One region of the Streptomyces sp. NPDC001093 genome, then DNA from elsewhere that is predicted to be linked to it. Evidence: riboswitches for the same ligand, from Rfam matches in the RefSeq annotation. Region 1 holds a riboswitch; the other holds the start of a gene.
The links. A riboswitch is a leader RNA that binds a small molecule or an ion and turns the genes downstream of it on or off. The one in region 1 is predicted to bind glycine.
Positions count from the first base shown of each region.

Region 1 (17,750 bases):
TCGTGCGGACGCCATGGCCGATTGAGCTCGGCGATTGTCCGGACGTTACGCCACGATGGCCCGCGGTGGAAAAGTGCGGGACAATCTGGACGGGTGAAGTCGGCTAGACCGTCGTCTCTTGGAGGAGGACGCTTCCGACATGAAGGCCGTCGTGATGGCCGGGGGCGAAGGCACCCGCCTGCGCCCCATGACCTCTAGCATGCCCAAGCCGCTCCTGCCCGTGGCCAACCGCCCGATCATGGAGCACGTGCTCCGGCTGCTCAAAAGGCACGGGCTCACCGAGACCGTTGTCACCGTCCAGTTCCTGGCATCGCTCGTCAAGAACTACTTCGGCGACGGCGAAGAGCTCGGAATGGAGCTCACTTATGCCAATGAGGAGAAGCCACTCGGTACCGCCGGAAGCGTCAAGAACGCCGAAGAGGCGTTGAAGGACGATGCTTTCCTCGTCATCTCCGGCGATGCCCTGACCGACTTCGACCTCACGGAGCTGATCAATTTCCACAAGGAGAAGGGCGCGCTGGTCACGGTCTGTCTGACCCGGGTGCCCAATCCGCTGGAGTTCGGCATCACCATCGTCGACGAGGAAGGGAAGGTCGAGCGTTTCCTGGAGAAGCCGACCTGGGGGCAGGTCTTCTCCGACACGGTCAACACGGGCATCTATGTCATGGAGCCCGAGGTCTTCAACTACGTGGAACCCGATGTTCCGGTCGACTGGTCCGGTGACGTCTTCCCGCAGCTGATGAAGGAAGGCAAGCCGATCTACGGCTTTGTGGCCGAGGGCTACTGGGAGGACGTCGGCACCCACGAGAGCTATGTGAAGGCCCAGGCCGACGTTCTCGAGGGCAAGGTCAACGTCGACATCGACGGCTTCGAGATCTCTGCCGGTGTATGGGTGGCGGAGGGTGCCGAGGTGCACCCCGATGCCGTACTGCGCGGGCCGCTGTACATCGGCGACTACGCGAAGGTCGAGGCCGGCGCGGAGATCCGGGAGCACACGGTCGTCGGCTCGAACGTCGTCGTCAAGAGCGGCGCCTTTCTGCACAAGGCCGTCGTGCACGACAACGTGTACGTCGGACAGCACAGCAATCTGCGCGGCTGCGTCGTCGGCAAGAACACCGACATCATGCGCGCCGCGCGGATCGAGGACGGCGCGGTCATCGGTGACGAGTGCCTGATCGGTGAGGAATCGATCGTTCAGGGCAACGTCCGGGTCTACCCGTTCAAGACCATCGAGGCCGGCGCCTTCGTCAACACGTCCGTCATCTGGGAGTCGAGGGGGCAGGCTCATCTGTTCGGCGCCCGCGGTGTGTCCGGCATCCTGAACGTGGAGATCACGCCGGAACTCGCCGTGCGGCTGGCCGGCGCCTACGCCACGACCCTCAAGAAGGGCTCCACGGTCACGACGGCCCGCGACCACTCGCGGGGCGCCCGTGCGCTCAAGCGGGCGGTCATCTCCGCCTTGCAGGCCAGCGCCATCGACGTACGTGACCTGGAGAACGTACCGCTGCCCGTGGCCCGGCAGCAGACCGCGCGCGGCAGTGCCGGCGGCATCATGATCCGGACCTCCCCGGGCGTGCCGGACTCGGTCGACATCATGTTCTTCGACGGCAACGGCGCCGACCTGTCGCAGGGCAGCCAGCGCAAGCTGGACCGGGTGTTCGCGCGGCAGGAGTACCGGCGGGCGTTCCCCGGTGAGATCGGCGACCTGTACTTCCCGGCGAGCGTCTTCGACTCGTACACCGGATCGCTGCTGCGGAACGTCGACACGAACGGGATCGCCGAGTCCGGCCTGAAGGTCGTCGTCGACGCCTCCAACGGCAGCGCCGGGCTGGTGCTGCCCAGCCTGCTCGGCAAGCTCGGCGTGGACTCCCTGACCATCAACCCCGGTCTGGACGAGTCCCGCCCCACGGAGACGGCCGAGATGCGGCGTAAGGGCCTGGTGCGGCTGGGCGAGATAGTGGCGTCCTCGGGGGCCGCGTTCGGTGTCCGGTTCGACCCCGTCGGTGAGCGGCTGTCGCTCGTGGACGAGAAGGGCCGGATCATCGAGGACGACCGGGCGCTGCTCGTGATGCTGGACCTGGTGGCCGCGGAGCGGCGCAGCGGCCGGGTGGCGCTGCCGGTGACCACGACCCGGATCGCCGAGCAGGTGGCCGCCTACCACGGCACCCAGGTCGAGTGGACCACCACCTCGCCCGACGACCTCACGCGCGTCGGCGGCGAGGAGGGCACGATCTTCGGCGGTGACGGCAAGGGCGGCTTCATCGTGCCCGAGTTCAGCAGCGTCTACGACGGCACGGCGGCCTTCGTACGGCTGATCGGGCTGGTGGCGCGCACCCAGCTCACGCTGAGCCAGATCGACGCGCGGATCCCGCGGGCGCACGTCCTCAAGCGGGACCTGGCCACGCCGTGGGCCGTGAAGGGGCTGGTCATGCGGCGGGTGGTCGAGGCTGCAGGGGATCGCTTTGTCGACACGACGGACGGTGTGCGGGTCGTGGAGACGGACGGGCGCTGGGTGATGGTACTGCCCGACCCGGCCGAGGCCGTCACCCATCTGTGGGCCGAGGGGCCGGACGACGCCTCGGCGCAGGCCCTGCTGGACGAGTGGTCGGCCGTCGTGGACAGCGCCGGGCGGTAAGGGGAGAGAGACCGGAACACAGACCGCCCGACGGCAAAACCCACGCACACGCGCGTGCCGGACAGGTGTCCCCCGAGGGGGCCTGTCCGGCACGCCGGTGGGGCCATTCGGAGGTACTCCTCGCGACATGCGACGATGTGCGGCATGCCGCAGCAACCCCCCGTTCGGAGCAGCCCCACGCGGCCGCAGCGTCCGGACGCCTCCATGTCGTTGATCACCAACGTCATGGACCACAGCCTCGACGACGGGTACGCCGAGGCCGCCGCCCGCAGGAAGTCCCAGGGCGAGGGCGGCCTGCCCAGGACCCTCCGGGCGAAGCTCGGCCTCGCGGCCGGCCTCGTCCTCGCGGCGCTGGTCGTGACCGTCGGGGCGGCACAGACGCAGGCGGCGGCGCCCGTCGTCGCCAAGGAGCGGCAGGAGCTGATCGACCGCATCGACAGCGAGACCGCCAACGCGGACAAGCTGGAGGGCGCGGTCGACAAGCTCCGGGACGACGTCAGCGCGCGCCAGCGGGCGGCGCTGAGGTCGAGCGGCGGCAGCGCACAGGCCGACCTGGTGGACGTGCTGTCGGGGGCCACGGCGGTCCATGGCCCGGGCGTCGAGCTGGTCGTGAACGACGCCAAGGAGGCCAGCACCGGCGGTGACGGCACCAACCCGCGGGAGACCTCCGGGTTCTCCGACACCGGCCGGGTGCGCGACCGGGACATGCAGCGCGTGGTGAACGGGCTGTGGGAGTCCGGCGCCGAGGCCATCTCCATCAACGGGCAGCGGCTGACCGCCCTGTCCGCGATCAGGGCCGCGGGGGACGCGATACTGGTCGACAACAGGCCGCTGGTGCCGCCGTACACGGTGCTGGCGGTGGGGAACGGGGATCGGTTGAACACCGATTTCCGCAACAGTGAGGACGGCCTGTATCTGCACGCCCTGGAGCAGAACTTCGGCATCCGCACCACCATCTCCACGGCGGGCGACCTGCGGTTGCCCGCCGCACCGAGTGTGATCGTACGCACAGCACAGCCGAGCACCGAGAAGACTGAGAAGGGCACATCGTGATCGCCGTACTGGGCCTCGTCGTGGGAGTCGTGGCCGGCCTGTTGGTCCGGCCCGAGGTTCCGGCGGTCGTCGAGCCTTATCTGCCGATCGCCGTCGTCGCGGCGCTGGACGCCGTGTTCGGCGGTCTGCGGGCCATGCTCGACGGGATCTTCGACGACAAGGTCTTCGTGGTCTCGTTCCTGTCGAACGTGGTCGTCGCCGCACTGATCGTGTTCCTGGGCGACAAGTTGGGCGTGGGCGCGCAGCTGTCCACGGGTGTCGTGGTCGTCCTCGGCATCCGGATCTTCTCCAACGCCGCGGCGATCCGGCGGCACGTGTTCCGGGCGTGACATCGATGAGCGAGCAGAACGAGCGGAACGAGCAGCCGGAGCGGCCGGGCCAGCCGGAGCAGTCGGGCAAGCCGGAGCAGCCGGAGAACAGGCTGCGCAAGGAACTGCCCGAGGAGGTGCCCGCGCGGGCACCGGAGCAGGCGCCGGAGCAGCAGGAGCAGCGGGCGGAGGCGTCGCTGACCGGCCGGGAGCGGCTGGTGAAGGGGCTGTGGCCGCCGCGGGTGACCCGGGCCCAACTCATCGTCGCCCTGCTGCTGTTCGGCCTCGGCTTCGGCCTGGCGGTGCAGGTGGCGTCCAACAGTGACAGCAACAGCGCGCTGCGCGGCGCACGCCAGGAGGATCTTGTTCGCATCCTCGATGAACTGGATTCGCGTACTCAGCGTCTTGAGGACGAGAAGCAGGGACTCGACAAGCAGCGCCAGGAATTGCAGAGCAGCTCCGACCAGGCGGCGGAGGCCCGCAAGCAGACGGCCGAGAAGGAGAAGCAACTCGGCATTCTGGCGGGCACCGTGGCGGCGCAGGGCCCCGGCATCACGATGACGATCGAGGACACGAAGGGGACGGTCAAGGCGGACATGCTGCTCGACGCGATCCAGGAGCTGCGCGCGGCCGGTGCGGAGGCGATCCAGGTGAACGGGGTCCGTGTGGTCGCGGGCACCTATTTCACGGACTCCGGCAACGGCGTCGGCGTCGACGGGAACAAGATCAACGCCCCCTATCGTTTCCAGGTCATCGGCAAGCCGCAGGACCTGGAGCCGGCGCTGAACATCCCCGGAGGCGTGGTGCAGACACTGGAGAAGGAGCAGGCCACGGTGTCGGTCCAGCAGTCGGACAAGATCGTCGTGGACGCCTTGCGGCAGGCGAAGCGGCCTGACTACGCTCGGTCGTCCTCCCAGTGAACCGGCGGTGCATGGGGGACGTCAGGCAGGGGCATGAGGTTGCGGGGGGTCGGCGCACCGAAGGGGTGGTGCGTGGTGGAAACTGTCTGGTGGATACGGACGTTGTGAGAATGTCCGGCTCGGCCGGTGTAGGCAATCAGGGTTCGTCCTGCCCCACGGGCGGGTCTGTTTCGGTCAAGGGGAATCGCCCGTGAAGTTGTTTGCGAAGTTGTTCCGCAAGAGCGCGCGAGAGGGCAGCGACAACGCGACCGCTCGTCACCGCGCACAGCCTGACGCGGAGGGTCAGCGCCCGCTGTTCAGGGACCAGGTCGCTGGTCCGGGCGGTGACATTTCCGGAGGTCAGGGCGGGGCGTCGGTTGACCCTGCCCAGTCCGGCGGCATAGGTTTCGGCCAACCGTCAACCTCAGGTGCGGGTGGAGGGTTCGCCCCCGGTCCGTACGCGTCCAACGCCCCGGCGGGGCAGCCGCAGGAGGATCCGTCCATGTCGGTCCTGGTGTGTACGAGGTGCGGTAACCGCAACGCGGAGAACGCCCGCTTCTGTTCCAACTGTGGCGCGCCGCTGCGCCCCGGAGTGACCCCGGAGCGTGCCGCCGAGACGACGTCCACGATCTCGATCTCCGGTCTCGAGGCCTACGACGCCGAGGTCACCGGCCAGACGCAGATGCCGATGCTGTCGCCCGAGGCGCAGGCCGCGGTGGACGCACTGCCGGCGGGCTCCGCGCTGCTCGTGGTGCGCCGGGGGCCGAACTCGGGCAGCCGCTTCCTGCTGGACAGCGACCTGACCACGGCCGGCCGTCACCCGCAGAGCGACATCTTCCTGGACGACGTCACGGTCTCGCGCCGGCATGTGGAGTTCCGGCGCTCCCCGGACGGTTCGTTCACCGTGGCCGACGTGGGCAGCCTGAACGGCACGTACGTCAACCGCGAGCGGATCGACCAGGTCGCCCTGTCGAACGGTGACGAGGTGCAGATCGGCAAGTACCGGCTGGTGTTCTACGCGAGCCGGCAGGCCATCTGACCCGCCCCCGGACCGGTGTCCGGGGGGACTCCCAGGGAAGGTCCATGCTTCAAACACCGAGCGGCGGTGCCGGAAGCGGTACCGCCGCCAGGGACAGTGGGCTGATGAGCATCGGCACGGTGCTGAACGAGCTGCGCGACGAATTCCCCGAAGTCACCATCTCCAAGATCCGTTTCCTGGAGTCGGAGGGGCTCATCGAGCCGCAGCGGACCCCTTCGGGGTACCGCAAGTTCAGCGCCGGGGATGTCGAGCGCCTGGCGCATGTGCTGAGGATGCAGCGGGACCACTATCTGCCGCTCAAGGTGATCCGCGAGCACCTGGACGCCATGGAGCGGGGCGAGACGGTCCAGCTGCCCGTCGTGGGCCGTCAGCGCACCGCCGAGGATCTTCCGGGGCCGGTCGCGGCGCCCACGGTGGCCCGGGTGGGCAGGGCCGAGCTGATGGCGGCCGCGGAGGTCGACGAGGGTGACCTGAAGGAGTGGGAGTCGTACGGGCTCATCGCTCCCCTGGAGGACGGGGCGTACGACGCGGAGGCGGTCACCGTGGCCTCGCTCGTCGCCGAACTGGGCCGGTTCGGGATCGAGCCGCGCCACCTTCGGGTGATGAAGGCGGCCGCCGATCGCGAGGCCGGACTGGTCGACCAGGTGGTGGCCCCGCTCAAACGCCACCGCAACCCGCAGACCAGGGCCCATGCCGAGGCCCGTACGAAGGAGCTGGCCGCGCTTACCGTCAAGCTGCACGCGGCACTGGTGAAGACCGCTCTCGGGGTGCGGCTGCCGTGAACGCCGGGGGCCGCGGGCGGCCGGATCGGGCACCTGTTCCCGGCCCGACTACCCAAACGTCCCGGGCACGGCCTAGGGTTGCTGTGTGAACGAGCTCGATGTCGTAGGTGTCCGGGTCGAAATGCCCTCCAACCAACCGATCGTGCTCCTGCGCGAAGTGGGAGGCGACCGTTACCTCCCCATCTGGATCGGGCCGGGGGAGGCGACGGCCATCGCCTTCGCCCAGCAGGGCATGGCCCCCGCCAGGCCGCTGACGCACGACCTGTTCAAGGACGTGCTGGAGGCCGTCGGCCAGGAGCTGACCGAGGTACGCATCACCGATCTGCGGGAAGGTGTCTTCTACGCGGAGCTGGTCTTCGCCAGCGGCGTCGAGGTCAGCGCCCGTCCCTCCGATGCCATAGCGCTGGCCCTGCGTACCGGAACGCCGATCTACGGCAGTGACGCGGTGCTGGACGACGCCGGCATCGCCATTCCGGACGAGCAGGAGGACGAGGTGGAGAAGTTCCGCGAGTTCCTCGACCAGATCTCGCCCGAGGACTTCGGCACCAGCAGCCAGTGAAGGCGAACGGCCGGTGAGCTTCGCAGCCCCGTGCGCGGGCATGTGCCACCGGCCAATGAGAGCGTCCTACGGCCTCCCCCGAAAGCATTCGGCTAGCCTTTCCCCGCGGTGGGGCACGGGAAACCACTCCTAGGGTGATTATCACTCGGCGTGCCGAGTGTGGCGATCGTTGACGCACCCCTGGTGACTGCCTACCGTCGTGAAGGCAGGTCAAGGACGGAGGTCGGCGTGAGAACCAGCGGCGACGGTACGGCTGGGGGTGCCCCCGGACAAGGGTTCGGGGGGAGCGGTCCGTACCCTCCCCCGAGCTCTCAGCTGCGTTCGAAGAGGGGGTACCCCCAACCGAGCAGCGCGGTCGATCACGCTCCGCAGCGGCCGACGGTGGTGCCGAACGGCGGAGGGGCGGCGTCCATGGCATCGGAACAGATCGGTTATCGCGGGCCGACGGCCTGCGCAGCGGCCGGCATCACCTACCGGCAACTGGACTACTGGGCACGCACGGGGCTGGTCGAGCCGAGTGTGCGGCCCGCGTACGGGTCGGGCACGCAGCGGCTGTACAGCTTTCGTGACGTCGTCGTCCTGAAGATCGTCAAGCGGTTCCTGGACACCGGGGTCTCGCTGCAGAACATCCGCACGGCCGTGCAGCACCTCCGGGAACGCGGTTTCCGTGACCTGGAGCGGTTGACCCTGATGAGCGACGGCGCCACGGTCTACGAGTGCACCTCGCCGGACGAGGTCCACGCCCTGCTCCAGGGCGGTCAGGGCATCTTCGGGATCGCCGTCGGCGTGGTGTGGCGGGACGTGGAAAGCGCGCTCTCGCAGCTGCACGGCGAACGCATCGACACGGGCGAGACCCTCGTCGGCCACAACCCCGCGGACGAGCTGGCGCGGCGCCGCAACCGGGCGGTCTGACACCGGCCCCCTCCACGGCGGGGCATTGTCAGTGCCGTGGTGCAGCATCGGAGATGTGAGAAACGCGCCCACGATCCTGCATCTCGACATGGATGCCTTCTACGCCTCGGTGGAGCAGGCATCCAAGCCGAGCCTGCGCGGGAAGGCGGTCGTCGTGGGCGGGCTCGGACCGCGCGGGGTGGTGGCCACCGCGTCGTACGAGGCGCGGGTCTTCGGGGTGCACTCGGCGATGCCCATGGCCCAGGCGCGCCGGCTGGCACCCAACGCCGCGTATCTGGTGCCGCGCTTCACCGTGTACCGGGCGATCAGCGAGCAGGTGATGGCGCTGCTGCGGGAGCTGTCGCCGCTGGTGGAGCCGCTCAGCCTGGACGAGGCCTTCGTGGACCTGGAGGCCGGCGGGACGGCCTGGGACGAGGAATCGGCGCGGCTGGCCGGGACCCGGCTGCGCGCGGACATACGGGCGGTCACCGGGCTGACGGGATCGGTGGGGCTCGCCGCCTCCAAGATGCTCGCCAAGATCGCCTCGGAGCAGGCCAAGCCGGACGGCCTGGTGCTCATCGAGCCGGGGTCCGAGCGGGCGCTGCTGGGGCCGATGCCGGTGCGGACCCTGCCGGGGGTGGGGCCGGCCACGGGGGACCATCTGCGCCGGGCCGGGATCACGACGGTCGAGGAGCTGGCAGAAGCGGGCGAGGACGAGCTGGTCCGGCTGCTCGGCAAGGCGCACGGGCACGCGCTCCACGCCATGGCCCTGGCCCATGACGAGCGGCCCGTGGTGGCCGAGCGTGAGGCGAAGTCGGTGTCGGTCGAGGACACCTACGACGTGGACATCCACGACCGGCTGCGGATCGGCCTGGAGGTGCAGCGGCTCGCCGACCGGTGTGTGGGACGGCTGCGCGGGGCCGGGCTGTCGGGGCGGACGATCGTGCTTAAGGTGCGCAGGTACGACTTCTCGACCCTGACCCGCTCCGAGACGCTCAGAGGGCCCACGGACGATCCGGCGGTCGTGCGGGAGGCGGCCGCGCGGTTGCTGGACTCCGTGGACACCACGGGTGGGGTACGGCTGCTGGGCGTGGGTGTCTCCGGGCTCGCCGACTACACCCAGGAGGACCTGTTCGCGCAGGCGATGCCCTCGCCGGCGGCGGAGACGCCGGAGGAGGCCGGGCCCGAGGTTGCCGTGGAGGGGCCGGAGCCCGTCGAAAGACACTGGCGCGCCGGACAGGACGTAAGGCATGCGGAGTACGGGCACGGGTGGGTGCAGGGGAGTGGGCTGGGTCGGGTCACCGTGCGGTTCGAGACGCCGCAGTCCCCTCCGGGGAGGGTGCGGACGTTCTTCGTCGGTGATTGCGCGCTGGAGCCCGCCGATCCGTTGCCGTTGGTCGCGGAAGGCTCCGATCAGGTTTCCTCCGACCCCGCCAGCTTGCCGAAGTCGTGGTCCGGGGCCGAGGGGCGTGAGACCACGTCCAGGCCGTAGTGGTGGTAGAGCTGGAGTTCCTGTTCGGGGGACAGATGGCGGCCCACGCCGAAGTCCGGGGCGTCCTTGATCAGGGCGCGGTCGAAGGGGACATGGAGGGAGCCTTCGATCAGTTCGCTCGGTTCGAGAGGGACGAAGGCGTCGCGGGAGAACAGGCCGGTGCGTATGGCCGCCCACTCGGGCACGCCGGTCGCGTCGTCGAGGTACACCTCGTCGATGGTCCCGATCTTGGTGCCGGTGCGGTCGAACGCCTTGCGGCCGATCAGGTTGCGCGGATCGATGTCGGTCTGCACGGTCCCTCTCCCTCCACGTGGTCGCAATACATCCGTAAGCACTACGAAAGAGCACATTCAGGGAGGTGGCCACTCGAGGACCCGGCCGTTGACCCCGCTGGTAGGCTGACAGCGGCTGCTGACCCCGTGCGGGAGAGTCCTCCGACCACCTCGGAGGCGCCGAAGGAGCAAATCCTCCCCGGAATCTCTCAGGCTCACGTACCGCACGGACGAGGTCACTCTGGAAAGCAGGGCGGATGTCGACGGCTTCCGCTCTCACCGACGGTGAAAGCCGGCGTCCCACAGGGCGTCCGGTGAAGCTCTCAGGTTGAGATGACAGAGGGGGAGGCCGTCGGGGCACCCGCGCCGTGGTGCCCTTCGAAGGTCGCGTCAGACCAGGAGGCCTCCGCAATGACCGCCCATCGTATTCCGCTCTCGGAGCTCGAAGCGGGCATCCCGTTCGAGCAGCGCCACATCGGGCCCGACCAGGAGGCGCGGGCCAAGATGCTCGCGCAGGTCGGCTACGGCTCCCTCGACGAGCTGACCGCCGCGGCGGTCCCGGATGTGATCAAGAACGCCGACGCCCTCGACCTGCCGGGCGCCCGCACCGAGGCGGAGGTGCTCGCCGAGCTGCGCTCGCTCGCCGACCGCAACCAGGTCCTCGACTCCATGATCGGGCTCGGGTACTACGGCACCTTCACCCCGCCGGTCATCCTGCGCAACGTCATGGAGAACCCGGCCTGGTACACGGCCTACACGCCGTACCAGCCGGAGATCTCCCAGGGGCGTCTCGAGGCCCTGCTGAACTTCCAGACCGTGGTCGCCGAGCTCACCGGGCTGCCCACCTCCGGCGCCTCCCTGCTGGACGAGGGCACCGCGGCCGCCGAGGCCATGGCGCTGTCCCGGCGCATGGGCAGGAACAAGAAGGGCCTGTTCCTGATCGACGCGGACGCGCTGCCGCAGACCATCGCCGTCATCCAGACCCGCGCCGAGCCGACCGGTGTCGAGGTCGTCGTCGCCGACCTCAGCGACGGCATCCCGGCCGACATGGCCGCGCGTGAGATCAACGGCGTGCTGCTCCAGTACCCGGGCGCCTCCGGTGCCGTACGCGACATCAAGCCGGTCATCGACCAGGCACATGAACTCGGCGCGCTCGTCACCGTCGCCGCCGACCTGCTCGCCCTGACCCTGCTGACCTCGCCGGGCGAACTGGGCGCCGACATCGCCGTCGGCACGACCCAGCGCTTCGGTGTGCCGATGGGCTTCGGCGGCCCGCACGCCGGCTACATGGCGGTGCACGAGAAGTTCGCCCGCAGCCTGCCCGGCCGGCTCGTGGGCGTCTCCGTCGACGCGGACGGCAACAAGGCCTACCGGCTCGCGCTGCAGACCCGTGAGCAGCACATCCGCCGGGAGAAGGCGACCAGCAACATCTGCACCGCGCAGGTGCTGCTCGCCGTGATGGCCGGCATGTACGCCGTCTACCACGGGCCGGAGGGGCTCAAGGCCATCGCCCGGCGGACGCACCGGTACGCCACGATCCTCGCCGAGGGCCTGAAGGCCGGCGGCGTCGAGATCGTCCACGGCGCCTACTTCGACACCCTCACCGCGCGCGTGCCCGGCAAGGCCGCCGAGGTCGCCGCCGCCGCCCGGGAGAACGGCGTCAACCTCCACCTCGCCGACGCCGACCACGTCTCGATCGCCTGCGACGAGACCACCAAGCGGGCCCAGCTGGAGGCCGTCTGGTCCGCCTTCGGCGTCAAGGGCGACATCGAGGCGCTGGACGCGACCGCCGAGGACACCCTCCCCGAGGCGCTGCTGCGCACCGACGCGTACCTCACCCACCCGGTCTTCCACCAGCACCGCTCCGAGACCGCGATGCTGCGCTACCTGCGCAGGCTGGCCGACCGTGACTACGCGCTCGACCGCGGCATGATCCCGCTGGGCTCCTGCACCATGAAGCTCAACGCGACCACCGAGATGGAGCCGGTCACCTGGCCGGAGTTCGGTCAGCTGCACCCCTTCGTGCCCGCCGAGCAGGCCGAGGGTTACCTCACGCTCATCCGTGAGCTGGAGGAACGTCTCGCCGAGGTCACCGGCTACGACAAGGTCTCCCTGCAGCCGAACGCCGGCTCCCAGGGCGAGCTGGCCGGTCTGCTCGCCGTCCGCGGCTACCACCGCGCCAACGGCGACGAGCAGCGCACCGTCTGCCTGATCCCGTCCTCCGCGCACGGCACCAACGCGGCCAGCGCCGTGATGGCGGGCATGAAGGTCGTCGTCGTCAAGACCGCCGAGGACGGCGAGATCGACGTCGCCGACCTGCGCGCCAAGATCGAGCAGTACCGCGAAGAGCTGGCGGTGCTGATGATCACGTACCCGTCCACGCACGGCGTGTTCGAGGAGCACGTCGCCGACATCTGCGCCCAGGTGCACGAGGCCGGCGGCCAGGTGTACGTCGACGGCGCGAACCTGAACGCCCTGGTCGGCCTGGCCAAGCCGGGCCACTTCGGCGGTGACGTCTCGCACCTGAACCTGCACAAGACCTTCTGCATCCCGCACGGCGGCGGTGGCCCCGGCGTCGGCCCGGTCGCGGTCCGCTCGCACCTGGCGCCGTACCTGCCGAACCACCCGATGCAGCCGGCCGCGGGCCCGGAGACGGGCGTCGGCCCGATCTCGGCCGCTCCCTGGGGCTCGGCGGGCATCCTGCCCATCTCCTGGGCGTATGTCCGCCTCATGGGCGGCGAGGGCCTCAAGCGGGCCACGCAGGTGGCCGTGCTCTCGGCGAACTACGTCGCCAAGCGCCTGGAGCCGCACTACCCGGTGCTCTACACCGGCCCCGGCAACCTGGTCGCGCACGAGTGCATCATCGACCTGCGCCCGCTGACCAAGGCCACCGGCGTCAGCGTGGACGACGTGGCCAAGCGCCTGATCGACTACGGCTTCCACGCGCCGACCATGTCCTTCCCGGTGGCCGGCACGCTGATGATCGAGCCGACCGAGTCGGAGGACCTCACCGAGCTGGACCGGTTCTGCGACGCGATGATCGCCATCCGCGCGGAGATCGAGAAGGCAGGCGCCGGCGAGTGGCCGGCGGAGGACAACCCGCTGCGCAACGCCCCGCACACCGCCGCCGCGCTCGGCGGTGAGTGGAAGCACGCCTACAGCCGCGAGGAGGCCGTCTTCCCCGCCGGTGTCTCGGCCGCCGACAAGTACTGGCCGCCGGTACGCCGTATCGACCAGGCCTTCGGTGACCGCAACCTGGTGTGCTCCTGCCCGCCGCTGGACGCGTACGAGGACTGAGCAGGTCGTGCCGCAGGGCCCCGTCCGGTCTCCGGGCGGGGCCCTCGGCGTGTCATGCCGTCGCCAGGGACACCTCGGTCGCCTTGATCAGGGCGACCACGTCGGAGCCCACGAAGAGGCCGAGGTCGGTGACCGCCTCCTTGGTGATCGCCGCGGTCAGTTCGCCGTCGTCGACGGAGATCTTCACGGAGGCCATGACGGCGCCGGTGGTGAGGCCGACGATGGTGCCCTGAAGCTGGTTGCGGATCGACAGGCCCTCGACCCGATGGGTGGCCAGGGAGACCTCGGTCGACTTGACAAGAGCGCGGACGGTCGAGCCGGGGGTGAGGGAGAGGTCCTCGGCGGACTCCTTGGTGATGGCCGCCATGAGGTGCTGGCCGCCCTCCAGACGGAGCTTGACGGTGGCCATGGCCTCGCCCGGGTGGACCTCGGTGACGGTGCCGGGGAGCTGGTTGCGGATGCTCAGGGTCATGGGCACTCACGGTAGAACGCCCACCCGCTCAGGCTGGGTATGCGTGTGTCTGCGCCGCTTTGACCGTCGCCCAGACGGCAGCGCCCGGATGCAGATCGAGTTCGGCCGCGGCGACCGTGGTGAGGTCGGCGGCGAGGGGGAGCTCGCCGGTGAGGTCGGCGCGGATCTGGTCGCCGTGTGTCTCGAGCGCGGCCACCTCGCAGCGCCAGTGGTTACGGGCGCTGGCGCCGGTGGGGCGGTCCCGGAACAGGGTGACGGCCGACGGGGGAAAGGCCACGAAGGCCGGACCGGACAGCGCCTCGGTGGTCGTGATCGCCGGGCCCGCGTCGAGTCGTACCGTGTGTCCGTCCGCCTGGCCGCGGTAGAGGTTGAGGCCGACGAGCTGGGCGATGTAGTCGGTGCGCGGATGACGGGCGATGTCGGCGGGGCCGCCCTCCTGGACGACCCGGCCGTGCTCGATGACGACCAGCCGGTCCGCGAGCACCATGGCATCCAGCGGATCGTGCGTGACCAGGACGGCGACCGCCTCGAACTCGGCCAGGTGTCGGCGCAGTTGGGCACGGACCTCCAGGCGGGTACGGGCGTCCAGGGCGGCCAGCGGCTCGTCGAGGAGAAGCAGCCTCGGGCGGGTGGCCAGGGCGCGGGCGAGGGCCACGCGCTGGGCCTGCCCGCCGGACAGGCGGCGCGGCTTGGCTCCCGCGTGGGCGGCGAGGCCCATGCGGTCCAGCCACGCGGAGGCCCGGGCACGGGCCTCCGCCTTGGACGCACCCTGGCAGCGGGGGCCGAAGGCGACGTTGTCCAGGGCGGAGAGGTGGGGGAAGAGCAGGTAGTCCTGGAAGACCACGCCGACCGGGCGGGACTCCGGGGGAGTGTGCTCCAGGGCGGCACCGTCGAGGCGCAGGTGGCCGTCGGAGAGAGGGGTGAGGCCGGCGAGCGCGCGCAGTGCGGTGGTCTTGCCGGCGCCGTTGGGGCCGAGGAGGGCGAGGACCTCTCCGGGGGCGGCGGTGAGGGTTATGTCCAGGCGGAATGCGGTGCGGTCGATGACGAGGTGGGCGTCCAGGCCGTCCGTGTTCGGGGGCGTGTGCGGGTGCGTGGTGGGGTGCCGGCCTTCGACCGGCTCTGGGTTCCCACCCGCACCACTCGTGCGGCTTTCGTCGTCGGGTGCGGGTGGCCCCTGCGGGGCCTGGGCGCCGTCGGCGGCCGTGGGTTGTCCGTGGGTGGGGCGGGTGTTCGTCATGATGCCGTCACCCAACGGTCCCGCAACCCCGCCAGCACCGCGATCGATACCGTCAGCAGGACCAGGCTGAGGCAGATCGCGGCGTCGGGGTCGTTCTGCAGGGCCAGGTAGACCGCGAGGGGCATGGTCTGGGTGCGGCCGGGGAAGTTGCCCGCGAAGGTGATCGTCGCGCCGAACTCGCCGAGCGCACGCGCCCACGCAAGGACCGCGCCCGCCGCGATGCCGGGCGCGATCAGCGGCAGGGTGACCCGGCGGAACGCGGTGAAGCGGGACGCGCCCAGCGTGGTCGCCGCCTCCTCGAAGCGCGGGTCGGCCGCGCGCAGGGTGCCCTCGACGCTGATGACCAGGAACGGCATCGCGACGAACGCCTCCGCGATCACCACCCCGGCGGTGGTGAACGGCAGCGTGATCCCGAACCAGGCGTCCAGCCCCTTGCCGATCACGCCGTTGCGGCCGAGGGCCAGCAGCAGCGCCACACCGCCGACCACCGGCGGCAGCACCAGCGGCAGTGTCACCAGGGCCCGTACGAGGCCCCGGCCGGGGAACTCCGTACGGGCCAGCAGCCAGGCCAGCGGTACGCCCAGCACCAGGCTCACCGCCGTCGCCGCCGTGGCGCTGACCAGCGACAGCTGGAGCGCCTGCCACACCTCGGTGCTGGACAGCTGCTCCGGCAGGCTGCGCCAGGGCGCGCGGATGAGCAGCGCGACCAGCGGCAGCAACAGGAACGCCATTGCCAGCAGGCCCGGCAGCAGCAGCGGCAACGGCACCCCGCGCCGGGCCCCCGTGCCGACGCGGCGGCGCAGCGGCCGGCCCGTGCGGGGGCTGGTCGCTGCGCCGGGCTTGTCGAGCGAGGTCACGGCTTGAGGAACCCCGCACCGCTCAGCACCTTCTGGCCCTCGGCGGACCGCACCAGAGCGATGAACGCCTGGGCGGCAGCGGCGTTCGGCGCGTTCTTCAGCAGGACGATCGGGTAGGCGTTGATCGCCTTGGCGGACTCGGGGAACTCCACGCCCTCCACCTTGCCACCCGCGGACTTCACATCGGTCCTGTAGACGACCGCGGCGTCGGCCTCCTTCAGCTCCACCTTGTTCAGGGCGGACTTGACGTCCTGCTCGTAGGAGACCGGGGTCAGCTTGATGCTGCCGGCGTCCAGGGCCTTCTGCGCGGCGGCGCCGCACGGCACGGTCTTGTCGCACAGCACGACCTTCAGGCCGGACTTGGTGAGGTCCTTCAGGGAGGACACCTTGTCGGGGTTGCCCGGCAGGGTGGCGATCTCCAGCTGGTTGCGGACGAAGGTGGCCGGAGTGCCGGCCGCGTCCTTCTTGACCGTCACGATTGCCATGGTCTTGGGGCTGGCGGCAGCGAAGACGTCCGCCGGGGCACCGCCGGTGATGCTCGCGGCGAGGGTGTCGCTGCCGCCGAAGTTGAAGCTGACCTTGGTGCCCGGGTGCTGCTGCTCGAACTCCTTGCCCAGGGTCGTGAAGCTCTCCTTCAGGGAGGCGGCGGCGAACACGGTGATGTTGCCGGACAGCTTCGGGGAGGCGGAGTCCGACGTGTCCGACTTGGTGCTGGACGAGTTCGAGGACGAGGAGCAGGCGCTGAGTGCCATCAGGGCGGCGGCTCCCGCACCGGCCAGCTGCAGCATTCGCCGGGTCCGGCGCACGGAACGGGTCATCACGGATCTACTCCTCGAGGTTCTGTGGAACGACTGTCGCGCCCTGTCACGGCCGGCGGCACCGGCCGTGCGGCGATGATACTGCCGCATCTGCCAGCTGTAAGTCTCCTGTCGCATCGCATGAGCTGCGAACTTGTGACGTGAAGCTTGCATGTGCGTTTGTACGGCGCTCTGTGGCGGGTACGGTCCTGCGGGAGGTGGTCGCCGATGACGCTCGTGGAAGTCGCCGTGACCGGTGATCTGGCCCGGCCCGCCCGGCTGACCGTGCCGGACCTGCTCCGCTGGCCGCAGCACCGGGTGGACGTCAGCTTCGAGTGCGCGACCAGCGGCATCCAGCACCACCGGTTCGCCGGTCCGCGCCTGTACGACGTCCTCGCCGACGCGGGGCCCGGCTTCGACCCGGCGCGCCGCAAGGACCGGCTGCGCTATCTCATCGTGGTGACCGGCACCGACGGCCACCACGCCATACTGTCCTGGGCCGAGATCGACCCGGACTTCGCGGACGCGCCCGTCCTGCTGGGCGTGCGCATCGACGACACCCCGCTGGACACGGCCGGGCCCCAGCTGGTGCTTCCGCAGGACCGGTGCGGGGCCCGGCACATCAGCGGGATCACGGCGATCCGGGTGGACGGCGGCTACCCCTGTGCCGGTCCGGCGCCCGCCGCACCCGGTCACGCGGCAGCGGCACTTCGGTGAACGAGGAACGCACGGCAGCACTGCTCGAAGAGCGGTGAGAACAGGTACGCCCCGGTCACCGCGTTCAGGCCCATGGCCGGAAGTGAACCAACGGCGGCCGGCCCGGACGACTGGTGCGGAGCACGGAAACCCCGGTGGCCAGGCCCCTGCGGCTGGAGGATCCACCAAGAGGCATTCCACTCCCCAAGGCTTGCATTTACGATGCTTCATCTCGCACTCACCTGGTGGATGCGAGATGCCGGGGGGTTTCGTTCACCGCCCGGCGGCCGTACGAGGAGCCAGCACATGTACGTCGAACACCTCCTGGGGGACGCCTCCCTCGGTCTGCGCCTGCTGTGGGCGGAGGACGCGCTGCTGAGGCGCGAAGTCAGCGGAGTGACCGTCACGGACCTGGAGGACCCGGCCCGGTTCGTGCGGCCGGGCGAGGTGGTGGTCAGTGGACT
Region 1 covers NZ_JBEPBF010000093.1:21,591-39,340, reverse strand. The annotation lists gene clsA (cardiolipin synthase ClsA) at 1-25, shown strand, start outside; gene ABT288_RS34315 (sugar phosphate nucleotidyltransferase) at 140-2,635, shown strand; gene ABT288_RS34310 (DUF881 domain-containing protein) at 2,780-3,688, shown strand; gene ABT288_RS34305 (small basic family protein) at 3,685-4,017, shown strand; gene ABT288_RS34300 (DUF881 domain-containing protein) at 4,023-4,916, shown strand; gene ABT288_RS34295 (zinc-ribbon and FHA domain-containing protein) at 5,107-5,934, shown strand; gene ftsR (transcriptional regulator FtsR) at 5,979-6,716, shown strand; gene ABT288_RS34285 (bifunctional nuclease family protein) at 6,802-7,275, shown strand; gene ABT288_RS34280 (MerR family transcriptional regulator) at 7,504-8,187, shown strand; gene ABT288_RS34275 (DNA polymerase IV) at 8,243-9,658, shown strand; gene ABT288_RS34270 (PRC-barrel domain-containing protein) at 9,580-9,951, opposite strand; glycine riboswitch at 10,071-10,165, shown strand; gene gcvP (aminomethyl-transferring glycine dehydrogenase) at 10,342-13,227, shown strand; gene ABT288_RS34260 (TOBE domain-containing protein) at 13,280-13,699, opposite strand; gene ABT288_RS34255 (ABC transporter ATP-binding protein) at 13,728-14,936, opposite strand; gene modB (molybdate ABC transporter permease subunit) at 14,933-15,793, opposite strand; gene modA (molybdate ABC transporter substrate-binding protein) at 15,790-16,611, opposite strand; gene ABT288_RS34240 (molybdopterin-dependent oxidoreductase) at 16,819-17,307, shown strand; gene ABT288_RS34235 (helix-turn-helix domain-containing protein) at 17,593-17,750, shown strand, end outside.

Region 2 (5,236 bases), on a different contig from region 1:
CGAGCCCGCCCCGCGCCGTCTCCTTGTACTTCACGCTCATGTCCGCGCCGGTGTCCTTCATGGTCTTGATGACCTTGTCCAGGGACACCTTGTGGGAGCCGTCGCCGCGCATGGCCATCTTCGCCGCGGTGACCGCCTTCACCGCGGCCATGCCGTTGCGCTCGATGCACGGGATCTGGACCAGGCCGCCGACCGGGTCGCAGGTCAGGCCGAGGTTGTGCTCCATGCCGATCTCGGCCGCGTTCTCGACCTGCTCCGGGGAGCCGCCGAGGACCTCGGCCAGCGCGCCCGCGGCCATCGAGCAGGCGGAGCCGACCTCGCCCTGGCAGCCGACCTCGGCGCCGGAGATGGACGCGTTCTCCTTGAAGAGCATGCCGATCGCGCCCGCGGCCAGCAGGAAGCGCACCACGCCGTCCTCGTCGGCGCCGGGGACGAAGTTGATGTAGTAGTGCAGGACCGCCGGAATGATGCCCGCCGCGCCGTTCGTGGGGGCGGTCACCACCCGGCCGCCGGCCGCGTTCTCCTCGTTCACCGCCATCGCGTAGAGCGTGATCCACTCCATGGCGTGGGCCAGCGGATCGCCCTCGGCGCGCAGCTGGCGGGCGGAGACGGACGCGCGGCGGCGCACCCTCAGGCCGCCGGGCAGGATGCCCTCGCGGGACATGCCGCGCTGCACGCACTCGCGCATCACCCGCCAGATCTCCAGCAGGCCCGCGCGGATCTCCTCCTCCGTGCGCCAGGCCCGTTCGTTCTCCAGCATCAGGGAGGAGATCGACAGACCGGTCTCCTTCGTGAGGCGGAGGAGCTCGTCGCCGGTGCGGAAGGAGTACTTCAGGACCGTGTCGTCCAGCTTGATCCGGTCCGCGCCGACCGCGTCCTCGTCCACCACGAAGCCGCCGCCGACCGAGTAGTACGTCTTCGACAGCAGCTCCGCGCCCGAGGCGTCGTACGCCCACAGCGTCATGCCGTTGGCGTGGTACGGCAGGGCCTTGCGGCGGTGCAGCACGAGATCCTTGTCGTAGGAGAAGGGGATCTCGTGCTCGCCGAGGAGCCTGATCCGGCCCTCGGTCCTGATCGCCTCCACGCGCGCGTCCGCCGTCTCCACGTCCACCGTGCGCGGCGAGTCGCCGGCCAGACCGAGCAGCACGGCCTTCGGGGTGCCGTGGCCGTGCCCGGTCGCGCCCAGGGAGCCGTACAGCTCCGTCCGGACGGTAGCTGCCTTTTCCAGCAGCCCCTCGTTGCGCAGGCGGCGGGCGAACATCCGCGCCGCGCGCATCGGGCCGACCGTGTGGGAGCTGGACGGGCCGATGCCGATCGAGAACAGGTCGAAGACCGAGATGGCCACGGTCACTCCTCAAGACAGCAAAAACAGGGGGGTGGTGGGGCACCCGCCGGCACCTTGCGGCGCCGTCCTCACGAGTGCCCCACCCGGGATCTACTTGTCCGGGCCTACTTGTTCAGGCCCGGGTACAGCGGGTGCCTGTCGGCGAGCGCCTTCACGCGCGCCTTGAGCGCCTCCGCGTCGTAGGACGGCTTCAGCGCCTCGGCGATCACGTCCGCGACCTCGGCGAAGTCCTCGGCCGTGAAGCCGCGGGTCGCCAGGGCGGGCGTGCCGATCCGCAGGCCCGACGTCACCATCGGGGGACGCGGGTCGTTCGGGACCGCGTTGCGGTTGACCGTGATGCCGACCTCGTGGAGACGGTCCTCGGCCTGCTGGCCGTCCAGCTCGGACTCGCGGAGGTCGACGAGGATCAGGTGCACGTCCGTGCCGCCGGACAGGACGTTCACGCCGGCCTCGCGCGCGTCCGCCGCCGTCAGGCGCTTGGCGAGGATGCGCGCACCCTCCACGGTACGACGCTGGCGCTCCTTGAACTCCTCCGAGGCGGCGACCTTGAAGGAGACCGCCTTCGCCGCGATCACGTGCTCCAGGGGACCGCCCTGGAAGCCCGGGAAGACGGAGGAGTTCAGCTTCTTCGCGAAGTCCTTGCCGCGGGCGAGGATGATGCCGCCGCGCGGACCGCCGAGCGTCTTGTGCGTGGTGGAGGTGACCACGTCGGCGTACGGCACCGGGTTGGCGTGCAGGCCGGCCGCGACCAGGCCCGCGAAGTGCGCCATGTCGACCCACAGGTACGCCTCGACCTCGTCGGCGATCCGGCGGAAGGCGGCGAAGTCCAGCTCGCGCGGGTACGCCGACCAGCCCGCGATGATCACCTTCGGGCGGTGCTCCTTGGCGAGCCGCTCGACCTCGGCCATGTCGACCAGGCCGGTCTCGGCGTCCACGTGGTAGGCAACCACGTTGAACTGCTTGCCGGAGAAGTTCAGGCGCATGCCGTGGGTCAGGTGGCCGCCGTGCGCCAGGTCCAGGCCGAGGATGGTGTCCCCGGGCTGGGCGAGGGCGAACAGCGCCGCCTGGTTGGCGGAGGCGCCGGAGTGGGGCTGGACGTTGGCGTACTCGGCGCCGAACAGCTCCTTGATCCGGTCGATGGCGATCTGCTCGGCGACGTCGACGTGCTCGCAGCCGCCGTAGTAGCGGCGGCCCGGGTAGCCCTCGGCGTACTTGTTGGTCAGCACCGAGCCCTGCGCCTCCATCACCGCGAGCGGGGCGAAGTTCTCGGAGGCGATCATCTCCAGCGTGGACTGCTGGCGGCCGAGCTCGGCGTCGACCGCGGCGGCGATCTCCGGGTCCAGCTCGTGCAGGGACGTGTTCAGGACGGTCATACGGCTACGACTCCTCAGCCGGCGTTCTGGGCGGTGTACTCGTCGGCGGAGAGCAGGTCGGCCGGCTCCTCCGCGACGCGCACCTTGAACAGCCAGCCGCCCTCGAAGGGGGCCGAGTTCACCAGCGAAGGGTCGTTGACGACGTCCTCGTTGATCTCGGTGATCTCACCGGTGACCGGCGAGTACAGGTCGGAGACCGACTTGGTGGACTCCAGCTCACCGCAGGTCTCGCCCGCGGTCACCGTGGAGCCGACCTCGGGGAGCTGGGCGTAGACGACATCGCCGAGCGCGTTGGCCGCGAACTCGGTGATGCCGACCGTCGACACGCCGTCCTCGGCGGGCGACAGCCACTCGTGCTCCTTGCTGTAGCGCAGCTGCTGGGGGTTGCTCATGGCCTGAATTCTCCTGTACGCGCGGAAGTGCTGATGAAGGGGGGACTGCTGAGACCGCTGGTGAGCAGCGGAAAGTGCGCGGGGTCACACAGTGACCGCGCCCAGTGTCTACTTCTGGCGCTTGTAGAACGGCAGCGCCACGACCTCGTACGGCTCGTGGCTGCCCCGGATGTCCACGCCGACGCCCTCGGTGCCCGGCACCGCGTGCGCCGCGTCGACGTAGGCCATGGCGATCGGCTTGCCCAGGGTGGGGGAGGGGGCGCCGGAGGTGACCTCGCCGATCACCTCGCCGCCCGCGACCACGGCGTACCCGGCGCGCGGCACCCGGCGGCCCTCGGCGACCAGGCCGACCAGGACCCGCGGCGGGTTCTGCTCAGCCTCGGCGGCGGCCTCGGTGAGCGCCTCGCGCCCCACGAAGTCGCCCTCCTTCTCGAACTTCACCACCCGGCCGAGCCCGGCGTCGAAGGGGGTGAGGGAGGTGGTCAGCTCATGCCCGTACAGCGGCATGCCCGCCTCCAGGCGCAGGGTGTCCCGGCAGGACAGGCCGCACGGGACCAGGCCGACGCCCTCGCCGGCCTTGGTCAGCGCCTGCCACAGCTCGACCGCGTGCTCGGGCTTCACGAACAGCTCGAAGCCGTCCTCGCCGGTGTACCCGGTGCGGGCGATCAGGGCCGGGACGCCGGCGACCGTGCCGGGCAGGCCGGCGTAGTACTTCAGGCCGTCGAGGTCGGCGTCGGTGAGGGACTTCAGGATGCCGGGGGACTCGGGGCCCTGCACGGCGATCAGCGCGTACGCGTCCCGGTCGTCGCGCACCTCGGCGTCGAAGCCGGCGGAACGCTCGACCAGGGCGTCCAGCACCACCTGGGCGTTGGAGGCGTTGGCGACGACCATGTACTCGGTCTCGGCCAGCCGGTAGACGATCAGGTCGTCCAGGATGCCGCCGTCGGCCCGGCAGATCATGGTGTAGCGGGCGCGGCCCACGCCGACGGAGGCGATGTTGCCGACCAGGGCGAAGTTGAGGAGGTCGGCCGCCGCGGCGCCGGTGACGGTGATCTCGCCCATGTGGGAGAGGTCGAAGAGGCCCGCCTTCGTCCGCACGGCGATGTGCTCGTCGCGCTCGGAGCCGTAGCGCAGCGGCATGTCCCAGCCGGCGAAGTCGGTCATCGTCGCACCGAGCGAGCGATGCAGGGCATCGAGCGCGGTGTGGCGCAGCTCAGTGGGTTCGGTACTGCTCATCGGTCGGTCGTCTCCCAGGGAAGGACAGGACGGGCGAGGAACGGTCCTCCCCATCTGTCATCGGAACCTGAGAGGTTCGCCAGGACCGCCACGGGGACGATCACGGCTTGCACCTTGGGTGGAGCCACTGCGGCAGCGGCCCGCTTTTCAGATGTGCCTCGCCCGCGCGGTAACGGGGCCTGAGAGATTCAAGGGAGGGACTTGCTCCTTCGGCGTCCCAGCGAAGGCTGCTGGGAACTCTCCCGCGCGGATTCAAACGGCCGGTATGCAGTTGGCGGCCACATCATTGCACGCCGCACCCCCGCCCGTCAGGGCCGCATCTGTAACCGAGCTGTGGCGGGACGCGCACGTAACCGCCGGGCATCGTGCATTACCGTCCCTTTACATGTGCGGGGCATGAATATTGCCAAGCCCATGGGGGAGGACGATCACGGTGAACAGGACCCCGGTGTACGCCACCGTCACCACCGGCATCGCAGTGCCGAGGCAGCGCTCCGCCGCGGCCCAGGTCGTCCGTGACCTGCGCGACCGCGCGGGCCGCGGCCCCGGCGCCCTGACCTTCGGCCCCCGCGACCTGGTCGTGATCACCGGGCTGCCCGGCAGCGGCAAGTCCACTCTGATGCGCCGTGCGGTCGCCGACCGCCGCATCGACTCCCAGGACACCCGCGACCGCTTCGCGGCCCGCCTGCCCCGCGCCCTCCCGTACGCCTTCTACCGCCCCCTGGTCCGCCTCGCCCACTACGCCGGTCTGCGCCGCGCCCTGCGCACCGGCGAGGGCGTCGTCGTGCACGACTGCGGCACCCAGCGCTGGGTGCGCGCCTGGCTCGCCCGCGAGGCCCGCCGCCGTGGCGGCACCCTCCATCTGCTTCTGCTCGACGTCACCCCCGACA
Region 2 covers NZ_JBEPBF010000246.1:540-5,775, forward strand. The annotation lists gene ABT288_RS49150 (L-serine ammonia-lyase) at 1-1,345, opposite strand, end outside; gene glyA (serine hydroxymethyltransferase) at 1,450-2,718, opposite strand; gene gcvH (glycine cleavage system protein GcvH) at 2,733-3,110, opposite strand; gene gcvT (glycine cleavage system aminomethyltransferase GcvT) at 3,219-4,346, opposite strand; glycine riboswitch at 4,391-4,503, opposite strand; glycine riboswitch at 4,504-4,601, opposite strand; partial or broken gene ABT288_RS49170 (AAA family ATPase) at 4,780-5,236, shown strand, end outside.
Region 2: linked by a shared signal. The riboswitch ahead of gcvT (glycine cleavage system aminomethyltransferase GcvT) and the one ahead of gcvP (aminomethyl-transferring glycine dehydrogenase) in region 1 are both predicted to bind glycine.